2 linked regions of the Sediminicoccus sp. KRV36 genome follow. The protein of the gene in region 2 binds, or shares a complex with, the protein of the main gene of each other region. Links are inferred from orthologs where the notes say so. Each region holds a gene or a part of one and is shown on either strand. Other genes may lie near its edges.

Region 1 (7,943 bases), 990 kb from region 2 along the record:
GCAGGATGGGGGCCAGGAAGCCGCCCACCGTCTTGCCCTGCTTCATGCCGATGACCAGATGCAGCGGCCGGTCCCGCCAATCGGCCAGGGTCGCGGCCAGCGCCTGGCCGGCGCCGGCATTGTGCCCGCCATCCAGCCACAGCTCCCAGGGGGCGGGCAGCGCCAGCGCGCCGCGCAGCCGCTGCATCCGCGCGGGCCATTCGGCGGCCGCCGCACCCCGGATGATGGCCGCTTCGTTCAGCCAGGGCGGATTCCAGGCGCGCAGGGCCGCGATGGCGATGCCGGCATTATCGGGCTGATGCGCGCCGCGCAGGCCCAGTTCGGGCAGCGTGATCGCGCCGCGCGCATCGGTGAAGACATGGCCCGCCGCGTCACGCTCCATCCGCCAGGCCTCACCCCGTGCGGAGAGCGGCGCGCCCAGTTCAGCCGCGCGCGCCGCAATCACCGCCAGTGCTTCGGGCGCCTGCAAGCCGGTGGCGCAAGGGATGCCGGGCTTGATGATGCCGGCCTTCTCGAAAGCGATCTGCGCCAGAGTCTCGCCCAGGAATTCCATGTGATCCATGGAAATGCTGGCGATCGCCGTCGCCACCGGCGCCTCGATCACATTGGTCGCGTCGAAGCGGCCGCCCAGGCCGACTTCCAGCACCAGGAGATCGGCCGGCACGCGGCTGAACAGCAGGAGCGCCACGGCGGTGGTGATCTCGAAGACGGTGATGGGTGCTGCGCCATTCACCCGCTCCACCTCCTCCAGCGCATCGCTCAGCGCATCCTCGGCCACCAGCGCCCCGGCCAGGCGGATGCGCTCATGGAACCGCACCAGATGCGGTGAGGTATAGACATGCACGCGCTGCCCTGCCGCCTCGCCGATGGCGCGGAGGAAGGCGCAGGTGCTGCCCTTGCCATTGGTGCCGGCCACATGGATCACCGGCGGCAGGCGGCGCTCGGGATGGCCGAGCCGCGCCAGCAGCGCCTGCAACCGGCCCAGGCTCAGGTCGATCAGCTTGGGATGCAGCGCGTGCATCCGCTCGATGATCGCCTCGGAACGACCGCTCATGCCGCCTTACCTTTCGGATGCGGCGGCGGGCTCTTCCTCGGCGGCGCGCAGCAGGCGGATCACGCGGGCCAGCGTCTCGCGCATTTCGGCGCGCTTCACCACCATGTCGAGAATGCCATGCTCCAGCAGGTATTCGGCACGCTGGAACCCCTCCGGCAGCTTCTCGCGCACGGTGCTCTCGATCACGCGGGCGCCGGCAAAGCCGATCAGAGCGCCAGGCTCGGCGATCTGGATATCGCCCAGCATGGCGAAGCTGGCCGTGACGCCGCCCGTCGTCGGGTCGCACAGCACCACCAGGAAGGGCAGCCCGGCATCCTTCACCATCTGGGTCGCGATCACGGTGCGCGGCATCTGCATCAGGCTGACCGCGCCCTCCTGCATGCGGGCCCCGCCGGAGCTGGCAAAGACGATCAGCGGCGCATCCTGCAACACGGCGAGGCGCGCGGCGGTGACAATGGCCTCGCCCACGCCGGCCCCCATCGAGCCCGCCATGAAGGCGAATTCAAAGACGGCGACCACAGCACGCTGGCCGTCGATCTTGCCATGGCCCACCAGGACGGCGTCATCCATGCCGGATTTCGCCTGGGCGTCGCGCAGCCGCTCGGAATAGCGGCGCTGGTCACGGAAGCGCAGCGGGTCCGCCGGGGCCTTGGGCAGCTCGATCTTCTGCCAGCCCTCATCCAGCGTGGCATCGAGGCGCTGCCGGGCCGAAAGGCGCATATGATGGCTGCAATGCGGGCAGACGCGGAGGTTCTTCTCCAGGTCGGTCTGGAAGATCATCTGCTCGCAGCTCGGGCATTTATGCCACAGATTATCCGGCATCTCGCGCGAGGTGCCGAAGAGCGTCTTGATCTTGGGCAGCGCCCACTCGGAAATCCAGTTCATACTCTCTTGCCCTCAAGCGGCGGGCAGCGCTGTGGCGCCACGCCTTCGCGCCGCAGACATATTGCCCCAGCTGGCCACTCGGCCGCGGCAGCGCCTGCTGCCGGCGCGCCGGGCTTTCGACCCATCCTGACCTTGCTGCAATGGCGATCCGTGGCGCGTGGGTCAAGCGGCGCGGTCGCAACTCCCTGGTGCGAAGCGGCACCGGCCATGCTATCTATGCGCTATGCCGCGAGTGGCAGCCGCCAGGCTGCGAACCACGGCCCCTGCCTCACGGCCCTCCCCCCGGGTCGAAACACGGTCCCCCCCGAGTGGGCCAAAATCCAGCGGGCGCGCCAGCGCCGCCCCCAAGCGCCGCCGAAGCCTCGGCGGGCTGCTCCTGCGGCTGGGCATCATCCTGCTGATCTGGGGGGCGCTGGCCTTTGCCGCCGTGCTGCTCTGGTTCACCCATGACATGCCGCGCGCCGATGCCGCGCTGGACCATGAGCGCCGCCCCAGCGTCACGCTGCAGACCACAGAGGGCGGGCCGCTGGCCACCCAGGGCGATCTCTATGGCGAGACGCTGCGCCTGCGCGACCTGCCGGCGCATCTGCCCGCCGCCCTGCTCGCCATCGAGGATCGCCGCTTCCACCAGCATTTCGGCCTGGACCTGATAGGCTTGGCCCGCGCCGCCTACGCGAACTGGAACGCGGGGGATGTGGTGCAGGGCGGCTCCACCCTCACCCAGCAGCTGGCGAAGAACCTGTTCCTCAGCCCCGCGCGCAGCACGCGGCGCAAGGTGCAGGAAGCGCTGATGGCGCTGTGGCTGGAGCACCGCTTCACCAAGGACCAGCTGCTCGAAATCTACCTGAACCGCGTCTATCTCGGCGGCGGGGCCTATGGGGTGGATGCGGCGGCGCGGCTGTATTTCGGTATCTCGGCGCGGCGGCTCACCCTGCCGCAATCGGCCATCCTGGCCGGGCTGCCCCAGGCCCCCTCCCGCTACAGCCCGCGCGCCAATCCCGAAGGTGCGATGGCCCGCGCGCGCGATGTGCTGGCCGCCATGGTCGCCACCGGCGCCATCACCGCCGAGCAGATGGAGCGCGCGGTTCTGGAGATGGCGATCCCGCCCCGCCCCTCGCGCAATGGCGGCTGGTTCGCCGATTGGATCTTCGAGGATATCCCCACGGCCTTCCCCGGCAGCGCCGACCTCGTCATCCGCACCACCCTCGATTCACGCTGGCAAAACGCCGTCGAGGCCCGGCTGGGTGCCCTGCTGGACCAGGCAGGGCGCGAGGCCCGGGTGGGCCAGGGCGCCGTCGTGGTGCTGGATGCCAATACGGGGGCCGTGCGCGCCATGGCGGGCGGGCGGGATTTCCGCCGCAGCCCCTTCAACCGCGCGGCCAATGCGCGCCGCCAGCCCGGCTCCACCTTCAAGGCGATGGTCTATCTGGCGGCCCTCGAACATGGCGCCTCGCCGTTTGACCAGGTGAGTGACATGCCCTTGCAGCTGGGCCGCTGGTCGCCCTCCAACGGGCATTGGCGCTCCCGCGGGAGCATCACGCTGGATGAGGCCTTCGCGCATTCCGTGAACACGGCGGCGGTCCGGGTCATGCAGATGGGCGGCGGGCCGCGCGGTGTGGCGGATGTCGCCACGCGGCTGGGCATCCAGGGGCGGTTTCCGCGCGATGGCTCGATCGCGCTGGGCACGGGCGAGGTGACGCTGATCGACCTCGCGGCCGGCTATGCCGCGCTGGTCAATGGCGGACGGCGGGTCACGCCCTTCGGCATGCAGCGCATCGAGGCCGAGGGCCGCGCCGTGGCAGCCCCCCGCACCGAGCCCGCCCAGGTGATCAGCAGCGAGGCGGCCGAACGCATGCGCAACATGATGGTCTCCGTGGTGCGTTCCGGCACCGGCCGCGCGGCGGCCATCCCGGGCCTGGTCACCGGCGGCAAGACGGGCACGACGCAGGATTACCGCGATGCCTGGTTCATGGGCTTTGTGCAGCTTCCTTCCGGGCCGCTGGTGATCGGGGTATGGCTCGGCAATGACGACAATTCGAGCATGGATGATGTTCGCGGCGGCACCCTGCCCGCCCGGCTGTTCCGCGAGATCATCGAGGCCGCGCGGGCGCCGTGACCGCCACGGGGCGGCCAGCCCTGGCCCCCGCCACCGCCTGAGGGCGTGAGGGTGTCGCTCCGGCTTGACGTGGTGCTCGCCATCCTGGGCATGGCACTCGCCACCTACGCGTTGCGCGCCGGGGGCTATGCGCTGCTGCGCGCCTTCCGCCCGCCGCCTTTCGTGACCTCGATGCTGGGCCATATGCCTGGCTGCATCTTCGTCGCCTTCGTGACGCCGGCGCTGGTGACGGGCGGTTGGCCCAGCCTGCTGGCCGCCGCCTGCGTCACCGGCATCATGCTGGGCACGCGCAGCTATATCCTGGCGATCCTCGGCGGTGTCGCCGTCATCTGGCTGACACGGCTGGCATAGCGGGCGCCGCCTGCGGCTGGGCGGCAGCCTTCACGGCGGCAAAGAGCAGGATGCCGGCGGCGTCGCAATGCTGCTTCACGCGGCGGTTCAATTCGCGCCCTACGGCCCAGCGGCGGGCCGGCGGCGTCATGATCCGGGCCCGCAGGATCACCCCCGCATCGGTCATCTTATCCACGCCCAGCACTTCGAGCGGGGCGAGGAGTTGCGGCGCCCAGGCCTCATCCTCGCGCATGCTTTCGCCCACCTGGCGCAGCATCATCACCGCCTGGTCCGTATCGGCCGAATAATCGAGCGCCACATCCAGCACGGCATAGCCGAAATCGCGCGTCTGGTTGGTCACCGTGGTCACGGCGCTGAAGGGCACGATGTGCACCGAGCCGTCCAGCGCGCGCAGCCTGATGGAGCGGATGGATAATTGCTCCACCGTGCCCGACATGCCGCCCACCGTGATGGTATCCCCCACGGCCACGGCATCCTCGAACAGCAGGAAGATGCCGGTGATCACATCGCGCACCAGTGTCTGGCTGCCAAAGCCGACGGCCAGGCCCAGCACGCCGGCACCGGCCAGGAGCGGGGCCACATTGATGCCGATCTCGGTCAGCAGCGTCAGCCCGACGATCACCATGAGCAGGGCGCCGAGGGCGGTGCGCAGCATGGGCAGCAGCGTGCGCACCCGGGCCGAGCGCGCGGCCGAGCTATCCTTGGGCAGCCGCGCCAGATGGCGCTGGATGGCGGCATTCGCCCCCTCCCAGATCAGCAGCGCCACGATCACCGTGATCCCGAGGGACGTGACACCCGACAGCAACCGCCCACCCCAGCGCCCGGTGCCGAACCAGGCCAGCGAGTTCAGCCCCCAGATCTCCAGCAGCAGCACAATGGCGATGGCGGTGATGATCATGGAGATCAGGGTGCGCAGCGCCGGCAGATAGCGATTGGCGCGCAATTCCAGCCCCGGGTAGCGGCCGGCGAGATCGGCGCTGACGCGGAACATCTGGGTGAGCAGCCGCCGCATGCCCTCATCGAGCAGCTTGCCCGCCACCACGACGCCGAGCGTCGCGAGGGAGGCACTCGCCAGCCGCTCGAAGCCGCGCTCGATCTCCAGCGCCCAGACCGTCCAGGCGGCCAGCAGCCACATGATGGCCACCACATGCCAGGCCTCGGCCAGGCGGCTGCGGGCGGCGCGCATGACCATGCGGCTGCGCGTGGGCGAATCGCCCTCGGCCAGGTCCGGCGCATCGAGCAGGGCGGCGACGGCGCCGCGGTTCTGCAGCACGATCAGCGCCACCAGCAGCGAAAGCACCAGCAGGCCCAGCCGCCAGACGGATTCATAGGCCCCCTGCGGCAGGCCAAACAGCATCGCGATCTCGGCCAGGGCGTAGAAGGTGACGCCGGTGAAGGCGAGGCGGCGGATCCACAGCGTCGCATAGGCGGCGGTCTCGTCATCGCAGGGGATCAGCCGCAACCGGGTCTGGCTCGGCGCGAAAATCAGCCGGCCCGCCGCCATCAGGGCGCGGGAGGCCATGTAGGCGAAGGTCACCGCCTCCATCATCAGCCGGTTGGAGGGCCAGATGGCAAAGCTCTCGATGAGGGAAAGCGCGGCCGCGCCAAAGGCGAGGATCGGCACGAGATCAAGCCCGAGATGCCCGAGCATGTAGGGCAGCCGCCGCACGCCCTGCATCCGGCCCTCGACGTTGCGGCTGCGGGTTTCCAGCCAGGCATGGGGGCGGCGCAGCAGCCAGCGCAGCAGCCGCTCGGTGGCGAGGCCCACGGCGAGCACCAGCCCAAGCTTCCAGCCCAGGGACCAGACCTGGGCCTGCAGACGATCATCCGTGAAAAGCCGGTGGAACCAGTCGCCGATCAGCCCGAGCTCGGCCGCGGCCGAGAGCGTCGCCCAGGCCTGGGCGACAAAGCCGCCGATGCGGCTGGCTATGCCCACGACGATTTCGGCCGGGGCGGAAATGACCTCCTCTGGCGTGGGGATGGCCGGGGCCGCCGCTTCCGGCGCGCCGGGCGTGGCCTCAAGGGCGCGGATCAGGGCGGCGCGCCGCGCATCATCGCGCAGGACTTCGAGGAGGATCGCCAGTTCGGCCGGCGCCGGGGTTATTGCGGCTGCGGCTGGCGCCGGGCTGGACGAGGCGGGGGCGGCCGCGCCGGGGGCGGGGGGCGCCGCTGGCGCAGGTGCCGGTTGGGCCGCGACGGGGGCAGGGCCGGCCTGGGTCCGGTTCGGTTGGACCGGGGTTGCATGTGCTGGGGCTGGCTGGGCGCGCGGTGCCAGGGCGCCCGGGCCAGGCAGGGCCGGCTGGCCCCCCGCCGGGACGCTCGGAGCCGGGACGCTGGGAGCCGGGACGCTGGGCCCCGGCTGATTGGGCGCCAGTTGGCCTGGCATCTGGGCCAGCGACATCGGCGCCAGGAACAGGAACAGCACAGGCAGGATGCGAAGGAACATGGCCTCTGCTTTCCGCGCGTGAACCGCCCAGGTCAAGTTGCCACTTCGCAGTGCAGCATGCACCATGCGGTCATTCATGCGCTCTTCCCCCTCCATCTGGCTGATCATGCTCGCACTTCTGGGCACTCATATGGCCGGGATGGGGGCCTTTCTGACCGTGCCGGTCCTGGCGCCCGCCATTGCCGCCGAAACCGGGCTCTCCGCCAGCCTGGCCGGCATCCATACGGCACTGGTCTATGCCGGGGCGCTGTTTTCCGGGCCCGTCACGCAGGGGTTGCTGGCCCGGCATGGCGGGGTGCGGGTCTGCCAGGGCGCGCTGGTGGTGGTGGCGATGGGCATTGCGGTGGCGGCCATCGGCCATCCGCTGGCCCTGCTGGTCTCGGCCCTGCTGGCGGGGTTCGGGCATGGGCCGATCACGCCGGCCGGCAGCCATTTGCTGGCCCCGCGCACGCCGCCGCGCATCCGCAGCCTGGTCTTCGGCCTCAAGCAATGTGGCGTTCCGGCGGGGGCGATGCTGGTGGCGGCGCTGGCCCCCATCCTCGCCACGCAATATGGCTGGCGGGTCGGGGTGCTGGCCGTCGCGGGCTTTTCGTTGCTGCTGGCCCTCGCGCTGCAGCCCCTGCGCGCGTCGCTCGATACCGACCGCGCGGCACCCGGGGCAGCGCCCTTGCGCCCCTGGCAGGATGCGAAATCCAGCCTTTCCATCCTGCGCGATGATGCGCGCATCCGCACATTGACCTTCGCCGCCTCCAGCTACGGCATCGCGCAATTCTGCTTTGGCTCCTTCTTCGTGGTCTGGCAGGTGCAGGTGATGGGGGCCGGGCTGGAGCAGGCGGGCCTCATGCTGGCGCTGGCCCAGGGCAGCGGCGTGGCCGGGCGCATCGCCTGGGCCCTGATCGCCGACCGGATTGGCGCCCCGCCGGTGCTGCTGGCGCTCGGCATCGCCATTGGCGGCGCCTGCGGCTTGCTGGCCCTGGCCGGGCCGGGCTGGCCGGCGTTGATCCTTGCGGTGGTGGCGGTGGTGATGGGGGCTTCGGCCGTCGGCTGGAACGGCGTGCTGCTGAGCGAGGTGGCCCGGGTTGCGCCGGCTG
Region 2 (7,981 bases):
TCGGCGGATGGGCGGTATGTGGTGTTCATCAGCACCGCCTCGAACCTGGTGGCGGGCGACACGAACGGCGTGCCCGACATCTTCCGCAAGGACCTCTGGACCGGGGTGGTGGAGCTGGTTTCGGCCACCGCCACGGGGGTGATCGGCAATGGCATCAGCGGCTTGGCCAGCAGCAGTGCCGGGGTGGGCGCCACCAACTGGTCGCTGCCCTCGATTTCCGAGAATGGCCGCTATGTCGGCTTCATCAGCGCGGCGCAGAACCTGCCCGGCGCCGTCGCGGGCATCACCAGCGGCTATGCGAAGGACATGCTGACCGGCACGGTCTTCAACCTGTCCCAGCCGCTGGCCGTCTCGCTCGGGCAGAGCGGCGCCGAGGCCATCAGCGTGAGCATGGGGGCGGGCGGGCTGGCGCGCGTGGTGGTGGACCCTGTCTCCATCTACGCGCCGGAGATCTGGCGGGTGAATGTCGCGCCCGGCTTCGCCTACACGATGGGCACCCTGCCGGTGACGCCGGTGCCGCAATTCTACAGCACGGTCTTCGGCTATGGGCGCGAGGCGCCCAGCCTGCCCGGGGATATCGTCGGCTGGAATGTGCCGACCACCCGCATCCTCTCCTTCAGCCTCGCCAATAATCCGGCCCTGGGCGACAGCAACGGGCTGGGGGATGTGATCCTCTCGGGGCCGGAGGGCACGCGCGTCATCTCCCGGCAACTGGCCGGGCCCGGCGGCGGCCCGCCGGCCGAGTCCAATCAGGCTTCCTATCCCGGCTTCATGTCGCTCGATGGCCGCGTGGCGACCTTCTACACCGATGCGGTGAACATCGAATCCGGCGCGGAGACGCCCAGCGGCGGCGGCGGGCTGATCTTCACCGGCTGGACCACCGTCTGGGCCTATGACAACCCCGATGCCGCCACCATCGCCGCGCGGGCCACCGCCATCGCGCAGAACCGCACGGCCGATCTGTTCTTCGGCATGAGCGACGCCACCGCGTTCCGGATCAACTGGGGTGACCAGACGTTCGTCTCGGGCGCGACCGGCGGCGCCGCGGAGCTGCACCTCGAAAAGACCTATGCCGCCCATGGCTCCTACACGATCAGCCTGACGCTGGACGGCCCGGGCGGGCAGACGGTGGACGTGACGCGGCTGCATCTGCTGGACCGTGGCACGGCGGCCAGCCTGATCGGCTCCCACCTGCGCGACATCGTCTTCGCCGGCGACCAGGACGATCGCCTGGAGGGCCGCGCCGGGGATGACGTCATCCATGGCGGCGGCGGCAAGGATACGCTGATCGGCGGGGCCGGCGTGGATACGCTGTTCGGCAATGACGGCGACGACCTGTTCTATGACGGCCCCGGCATCGCCTTCGCCGATGTCTATGTCGGCGGGGCCGGCGCCAATCGCGTCAGCTACGCCCTGACGCGCGAGGCGATCGAGATCCGTCTGACCGGCGATGACCTCGCCCATGGCGCGATGACGGCCGGCCACGCCACGGTCTTCACGACAGGCGGCCCGGTGAGCGACCTGCTCTATGACATCGTGGACGTGACGGGCGGCGATGGCGGCAACACCATCTACGGCTCCGACGCCGACAACGTGCTGACCGGCGGGCGCCGCGCGGATCTGATCCAGGGCGGCGCCGGCGATGACAGCATCATCGGCGGCATCGGCAACGATACCCTGCGCGGCGGCCTCGGCCATGACACGCTGGATGGCGGGAATGGCGATGACCTGCTGATCGTGCTGGGCGGCCAGGCGGTGGCGCTGGGCGGTGCCGGGCGCAACACGCTGTTCTTCGAGTATGATTCGAGCGTGGAAGACAGCGTGGTCTGGACCGTGTTCATGCCCACCGGCGTCGCCTCCCGCGCCGACGGGGCCAGCCTCTCCTTCAGCGGCATCACCGAGATCGGCGCCGATCGCGGGATCGAGGTGCTGGGCACCGCCGGGCGGGAGAGCTTTCAGCTGGGCCGATACGCGTCGAACTTCGTCGGCAATGGCGGCTTCGACACGCTGACGGCCCGCGCGCAGGTCGTGGCCGTGCGGATGGATGCCAGCACGCCGACTGGCACGGCCCAGGTCGTCGGGGGCGGAATGGTCGAGGGGGGCGGCACCGGCGTGACGAGCTTCAGCGGCATCCGCGGCTTCGAAGGCGGCCAGGGCGCGGATACCCTGATCGGCTCCAGCCTCGCGGACCGGCTGCTCGGGCTGGATGGCGATGACGTGCTGGAGGGCCTGGGCGGGGCGGACAGCCTGACCGGCGGAGAGGGCATGGACGCCTTCGTGCTCGGCCTGGTGGGCCCGGCCGACACCATCACGGATTTCACCACCGGCACGGACCAGATCTGGCTTTACGGGGCCACGCTCGGCCTCGCGCCAGGGCCGCTCGACCCGGCCTTGCTGACGCTGGGCGCCGCCGCCCAGGGGCCGCTGCCGCAGCTGGTGTACCAGGATACGACCGGGCAGCTCTCCTGGGATTTCGACGGCAATGGCCCCCTGGCCGCCCGGCCCCTGGCGCTGCTCGGCGCCGGCACGGCCCTGACCGCCGCCGATGTGCTGATCGTCTGAGCGGGCGGCGGCGGAAAGCGGCGCTGCCCAACCTGGCCGGTTTTCGCCGGCCGGGCTTTCCGCTAGACGCAGCGGATCATGCGCCATTTCCTTGATTTCGAAAAACCCATCGCCGAGCTGGAGGGCAAGGTCGAAGAGCTCCGCCGGGCGACCGATGCGGGCGGCATCGATGTGGCCGAGGAAGTGGCCAAGCTGCGGGAAAAGGCGGAGAAACTGCTGGCCGCCACCTATGCCAAGCTCACCCCCTGGCAGAAGGCGCAGGTGGCCCGCCACCCGGAACGCCCGAAATGCCTCGACTATGTCGGCGCCCTGATCGAGGAATGGACGCCGCTCGCGGGCGACCGCGCCTTCGCCGATGACGCCGCGGTGATCGGCGGCCTCGGCCGCTTCCGGGGCCGCGCCGTGGCCGTGCTGGGCACCGAGAAGGGGCGCGACACGGAAACCCGCATCAAGCATAATTTCGGCATGGCCAGGCCCGAGGGCTATCGCAAGGCGCGCCGCATCATGGAGCTGGCCGGCCGCTTCGGCATGCCCATCCTCTCCTTCGTGGACACCTCCGGCGCCTTCCCGGGCATTGACGCCGAGGCGCGCGGCCAGGCCGAGGCCATCGCCCGCAGCATCGAGGCGGGGCTCTCCGCCCCCGTCCCCTTCGTCGCCACCATCATCGGCGAGGGGGGTTCGGGTGGGGCCATCGCGCTCGCCGCCGCGGACCGCGTTCTGATGCTGGAACACGCCATCTATTCCGTGATCAGCCCCGAGGGCTGCGCCTCCATCCTCTGGCGCGATGCCGGCATGGCGGCGAATGCGGCCGAGGCGCTGAAACTCACCGCCGAGGACCTCAAGCGCCTGGCCCTGATTGACGCCGTGATCGCCGAGCCGCTGGGCGGCGCCCACCGGGACCAGGCAGCGGCGATGGATGCGGTGGGCGAGGCCGTCTGGGGCGCGCTGGAGCCGCTGCTGCCGCTGGATGGCGCCACGCTGAAGGCCAGGCGGCGCGAGAAATTCCTGGAAATGGGCCGCAGCGCGGTGGCCTGATGGAGCCGCAAGCGGCCCGCGCAGCCTTCTTCCGGGCCTTCCCGACCATCGGGATCGCGATCTTTGTCACCGCCATTGACCAGACCATCACCGCCACCGCCCTGCCCGCCATGGCGGCGGCTTTCGGCGTGGTGGAGCGGATTTCCTGGGTGGTTGTCGCCTACCTCGTCGCCGCCACCATCGCGGCCCCGATTTTCGGCCGGCTGGGCGATGCCTATGGGCGGCGGCCCATGCTGTTCATCGCCTTTGCCCTGCAGGCGACAGGGATGCTGGCGGCGGGCCTGGCCCCCAGCTTCGAGGCGCTGCTGGCCGCCCGCGCCCTGCATGGCTTTGGTGGCGGCGCGCTGCTGACGCTGGCCATGGCGCTGATCGGCGAATCCGTGCCGGCGCGGGAAAGGGGGCGCTACCAGGCCTATCTGGTGGCGTGTTTCATGTCGGCCTCGGCCGCCGGGCCGCTGGCCGGGGGCTGGCTGACGCAGAATTTCGGCTGGCGCTGGGTGTTCCTGGCGGGGCTGCCGCTGGTGGCGGTCGGCTTCGCCATGGCCTGGCGGCTGCCCCGGCGCGGCCTGATGGGCGGCAGCTTCCGCTTTGACGCGGCGGGCACGGCGCTGTTCACCCTCTTTGTCGCCATGCTGCTGCTGATGCTGGACCGCGCGCAGCGCATGAATGCCGCCGATTTCGGCGTGGCGCTGGGCTTTGGCGTGATGGGGGGCATCGCGGTCTGGGCGCTGCTGAAGGTGGAGCGCCGCGTGCCGGACCCGCTGCTGCCCCTGCCCGTGCTGACCGACCCGGTGATCTGGCGGACCAACCTGCTGGCGGCCTGTGTCTCGGGCACCATGGTTTCGTTGATTTCCTTCCTGCCGCTGTATCTGACGGTGGTGCGGGGCGTGCCCATCGCGACGGTGGGGGCGATGCTGCTGCCGATGAGCCTGGGGGGCGGCACGGGGGCGCTGATTTCCGGCACCTTCCTGGCGCGGACGGGGCGGAACATGCTGCTGCCCAGCATCGGGCTGGTGCTGGCGACGGCGGTGCTGTCCTTCCTGGCCTATGGCGCCGGGGGCATTCCGCTGGCCTGGCTGCCCTGGCTGCTGGCGCTCTCCAGCCTGGGCTTTGGCTGCACCTTCCCGGCGGTGCAGACCACGGTGCAGGTGGCGGCAGGCCCGGCCCGGCTGGGAGTGGCGACGGCGTCGGTGCAATTCATGCGCAACCTGGGGGCGGCGGCGGGGACGGCGGTGCTGGGGGCGCTGATCTTCGTGGGCTTCGCGCTGGCGGATGCGGAGGTGGCGGAACGCTTCGCGACCGCGATGCGCGGGGGGCGGGAGGCACTGGCCGCGCTGCCGGAGAGCGAACGCGCGGTGATGGCGCGCGGGCTGGCAACGGGGTTCCGGGCGATGCTGGCGGGCGCGGCGGTGCTGACGGGGGTGGCGGCGGTGCTGGCGTTTCGGGTGCCGTTGCGGAGGGTTTAGTGGGGGACGTTCGCCAGCACTCCACGCCCCTCACATTGAAAGTTCCGCCAAAGAATAATATCCATATATCGCATCATTATTTAATACTATCTATTTCTTTTAATGTATAAAAAGTCTTTGCTTCGCCTGACGCTTTATCTAGGATCTCAGTTTCGTCGAGAGTCGCTACAACACAACGGCCAAAATTCTCCTGAATTAAATTCGAAAGACCATTAACGAATTTTCCTTCTACAACAATATCTGTTTCAAGCAGCACCTCGAAGCGATTTCTTAGCAAGCTCGCGCCTACAAGTCTCCCTCGGAAGATTTTTGTCTCGGAGCGGGTCTCTGTGATATTGTTGATCACCGCTATGATTTTCTCGGATTTTTCCCGATCGATCTTCCACTCATATTTTGTACCCGCAAAATCTTTCCAGTCGAACTTGATATTCGAGTCAGAGGCATTTAGGTGACTTGCCAGATGACGCAAATGGACAAGAGAGCGGCGCCCCATTTCTCCTGATACACTCATCATGCCAGAATCGCTCTGCGCTGCATGTAGAAGCCGAAACAGCTGAACCATTGCATCAGACGACGTGCTTTCTCCGAGCAAATCATAATTTGACTGAACAAAAATATTCATCCCAAAAGACGAATCATAAGTGGATTGTAGTCTCATTGATGTTAAATTCATTATATCAGACCGGATAGGGCCGCGAGAAGTTGGTCCTGTTGTGATAGCTTGCGCAATACTTGAAAATAACTTCTGAAATCTTGTCAGTATAACTCCAAGATCGAGCAACTTTGCTGAATGTTGCGCAAAATTCGGGCCATCCAGTGTAATGGCTACATGCTCGGATCGTCTATGACGAAGAACTTCGACCAACTCTTGCCGGAGAGCAGTCTCCATGGAGCGCAGGCTGATGCCGCTCAAAGCAATCCCGAAGCTATTTGGGTTGGCTCTGGCGAGAGCCTGCTGATCGGTCATAGCGGCGTCAAGCTCGGACAATCTGCGTCGCAAGCCACGCAGCCTTGCCTCCGCAGACGCGGGGTCCACGCCGTGCCACACATCAAACATTGTTTAAATCTTCTGCTTTCGTGCTGTTAGCCGCAGGATCAATTTGAGTGCGCACAACCCCTTTAGGCCGATCCTCTCTATCATATCCAAACTCACCCATCCAGTATTTACGTTTACTACGAAGCTGACTGTATAAAGGATGATTTTCTGGAACCGTTGGCGAAAAGTAAGCATCGCAGAAATGAGTTGCCTTCGTCGCTGGCCCTGAAAACAAGTCGGCTAATTTCTTCTGATCTTCAGGACTAAGAGCGTCTATCGTATCAAGATCCGCAAAGGCTACTAAATCTATATCACCTGGATCTGCCTTATTTGAAACAAAACTTCCATCAATAAGTTGAACGCACGCAACTCCGAGGGCTGAAAATTCACTACGATGGCGAATATAGCCCTCGATGATTGCACGCCTTGTGTTTGATGCTGGAAAAGCTGTGACAAAGTGTTCTACGATACCTTCAACATCCATGTCATGGAGGCCAGCATCAAGATATCCATCAGAATTAAAATTCAATTTTTCCTCCCGTGTTAGGTCTAAATTTGCTACGCGAGGAGCACTGGCCCCACGTTGGCCAGCTCGCAGGACTACGCCAACCAACATTTAAACAATGCTAGCTGAGCTTATCCGCGCCTCATAGGGGTTTTTACGTAGCAAGATCGCCGTTTCGGTTTCGACGTGCTTCACCGGTCGGCAGAATTCTGCGACGCTAAGTCTGCCTCTCGACGTCAGAACGTTCAATCAGAGCCAGTTTTTGTTCTTGTTTTGTTCTTGTTTTGTTCGAACCGTCATGTTACGTTTTGCCATGCGCATCCGCCCCCTCCTCCCCCCTGAACTCCGCGAACCCCGCACCTACTCCCGTGGCCCGCGCCCTCCCCGCCCGGCCAGGATTCTGGTGCCCTATGACCGGATGACGGATGCGCAGTGGAGCATCCTCTCCCTCCACCTGCCCGTGCCGGCGCGCGGGCGGCCCTGTGACCAGCGGGCGCGGATGGATGCGATTTTCCGCGTGGCGGCGACCGAGGGCGCTTGGCGGGAATTGCCGGCGGCTTACGGCAAGGGTTCCTCGGTCGCGCGGCATTTCCAGCGGCTCGCGAATGCGGGGGTTTGGGAGCGGCTGTTGCGGGCGCTGGCGGCCTCACCGGCCGGGTCTGTGCTGCGGGAGATGGAAGGGTTGATCTGCCGGGCGGCGCGGCGGGCCATTCGCATCCGTGGCCTCGCGCTGATCATGCTCGCGCGGCGGCTCAAGCTGATGCGCGCCTTACCCGGCCCGTCCTGGATGGTGGCCGATCCGGATTTGTCCGAAAACATGCGCCAACTGAACATCCGCGAGCGAATTCTGGGCTGGCGGCAGGACAAGCGCGGCACGCGCGACTTCCTGCGCATCCTGAAAACCCTCCACACCCTCGCCGGTGGCCGCGCCTCAATCCCCCGCACCCTCCGCGAGTGCTGGAAATGAAGGTGCAGGAAACCAAGTTTCCTGCTGGGGGTCAGGGGGCAAAGCCCCCTGGTCTCTCACCGCGCCAGCCGCACCAAAACCCCCGCCACATCACGCCCCTTCTCCGTCCGCAACACGGCGTCTTCGCGCGCCACCAGCCGCAGCCCCGCCGCTTCCGCCAGGGCCAAAGCATGTTCCGGATTGTGCCGGAAGCGCAGCCCTGCCCCCAGCGCCACCTCGGCCTCGCCCGCTTCCAGGCTGAACAGCGCCGTGCCTCCCGGCTTCAGCGCCGCCTGCATGGCGGCCAGGGCCGGCGCCAGGTCGCCCAGGTAGTTCAGCACATCGGCGGCGGCGATCAGGTCCCAGGCCTGCGGGCTGCGCGGCAGGAATTCCAGCAGATCCGCCTCATGCAGCGCGTGATAAATGCCGCG

The links.
Region 1: the proteins of LHU95_RS18265 (region 2) and accD are in contact, whole or in part, in a solved structure (PDB 8UXZ), measured with the Escherichia coli proteins. The link is inferred for Sediminicoccus sp. KRV36 from one-to-one orthologs.

Annotation. Positions count from the first base shown.
Region 1 is NZ_CP085081.1:4,847,484-4,855,426, forward strand. Bases 1-2,737 are described here. They hold accD (acetyl-CoA carboxylase, carboxyltransferase subunit beta), read right to left. Parts: upstream 1,940-2,737; coding sequence 1,061-1,939; downstream 1-1,060. Other genes in these bases: LHU95_RS23035 (folylpolyglutamate synthase/dihydrofolate synthase family protein), read right to left, coding at 1-1,054; LHU95_RS23045 (PBP1A family penicillin-binding protein), read left to right, coding at 2,163-2,737. Outside these bases: more of LHU95_RS23045, read left to right, coding at 2,738-4,055; LHU95_RS23050 (AzlD domain-containing protein), read left to right, coding at 4,107-4,406; LHU95_RS23055 (mechanosensitive ion channel domain-containing protein), read right to left, coding at 4,381-6,852; LHU95_RS23060 (MFS transporter), read left to right, coding at 6,929-7,943.
Region 2 is NZ_CP085081.1:3,859,706-3,867,686, forward strand. What follows is about bases 1,844-4,618. They hold LHU95_RS18265 (acetyl-CoA carboxylase carboxyltransferase subunit alpha), read left to right. Parts: upstream 1,844-2,640; coding sequence 2,641-3,597; downstream 3,598-4,618. Other genes in these bases: LHU95_RS18260 (calcium-binding protein), read left to right, coding at 1,844-2,562; LHU95_RS18270 (MFS transporter), read left to right, coding at 3,597-4,618. Also shown: more of LHU95_RS18260, read left to right, coding at 1-1,843; more of LHU95_RS18270, read left to right, coding at 4,619-5,063; LHU95_RS18275 (hypothetical protein), read right to left, coding at 5,140-6,120; LHU95_RS18280 (hypothetical protein), read right to left, coding at 6,113-6,628; LHU95_RS18285 (transposase), read left to right, coding at 6,867-7,571; LHU95_RS18290 (tetratricopeptide repeat protein), read right to left, coding at 7,628-7,981. UniProt on the Escherichia coli protein: Component of the acetyl coenzyme A carboxylase (ACC) complex. First, biotin carboxylase catalyzes the carboxylation of biotin on its carrier protein (BCCP) and then the CO(2) group is transferred by the carboxyltransferase to acetyl-CoA to form malonyl-CoA.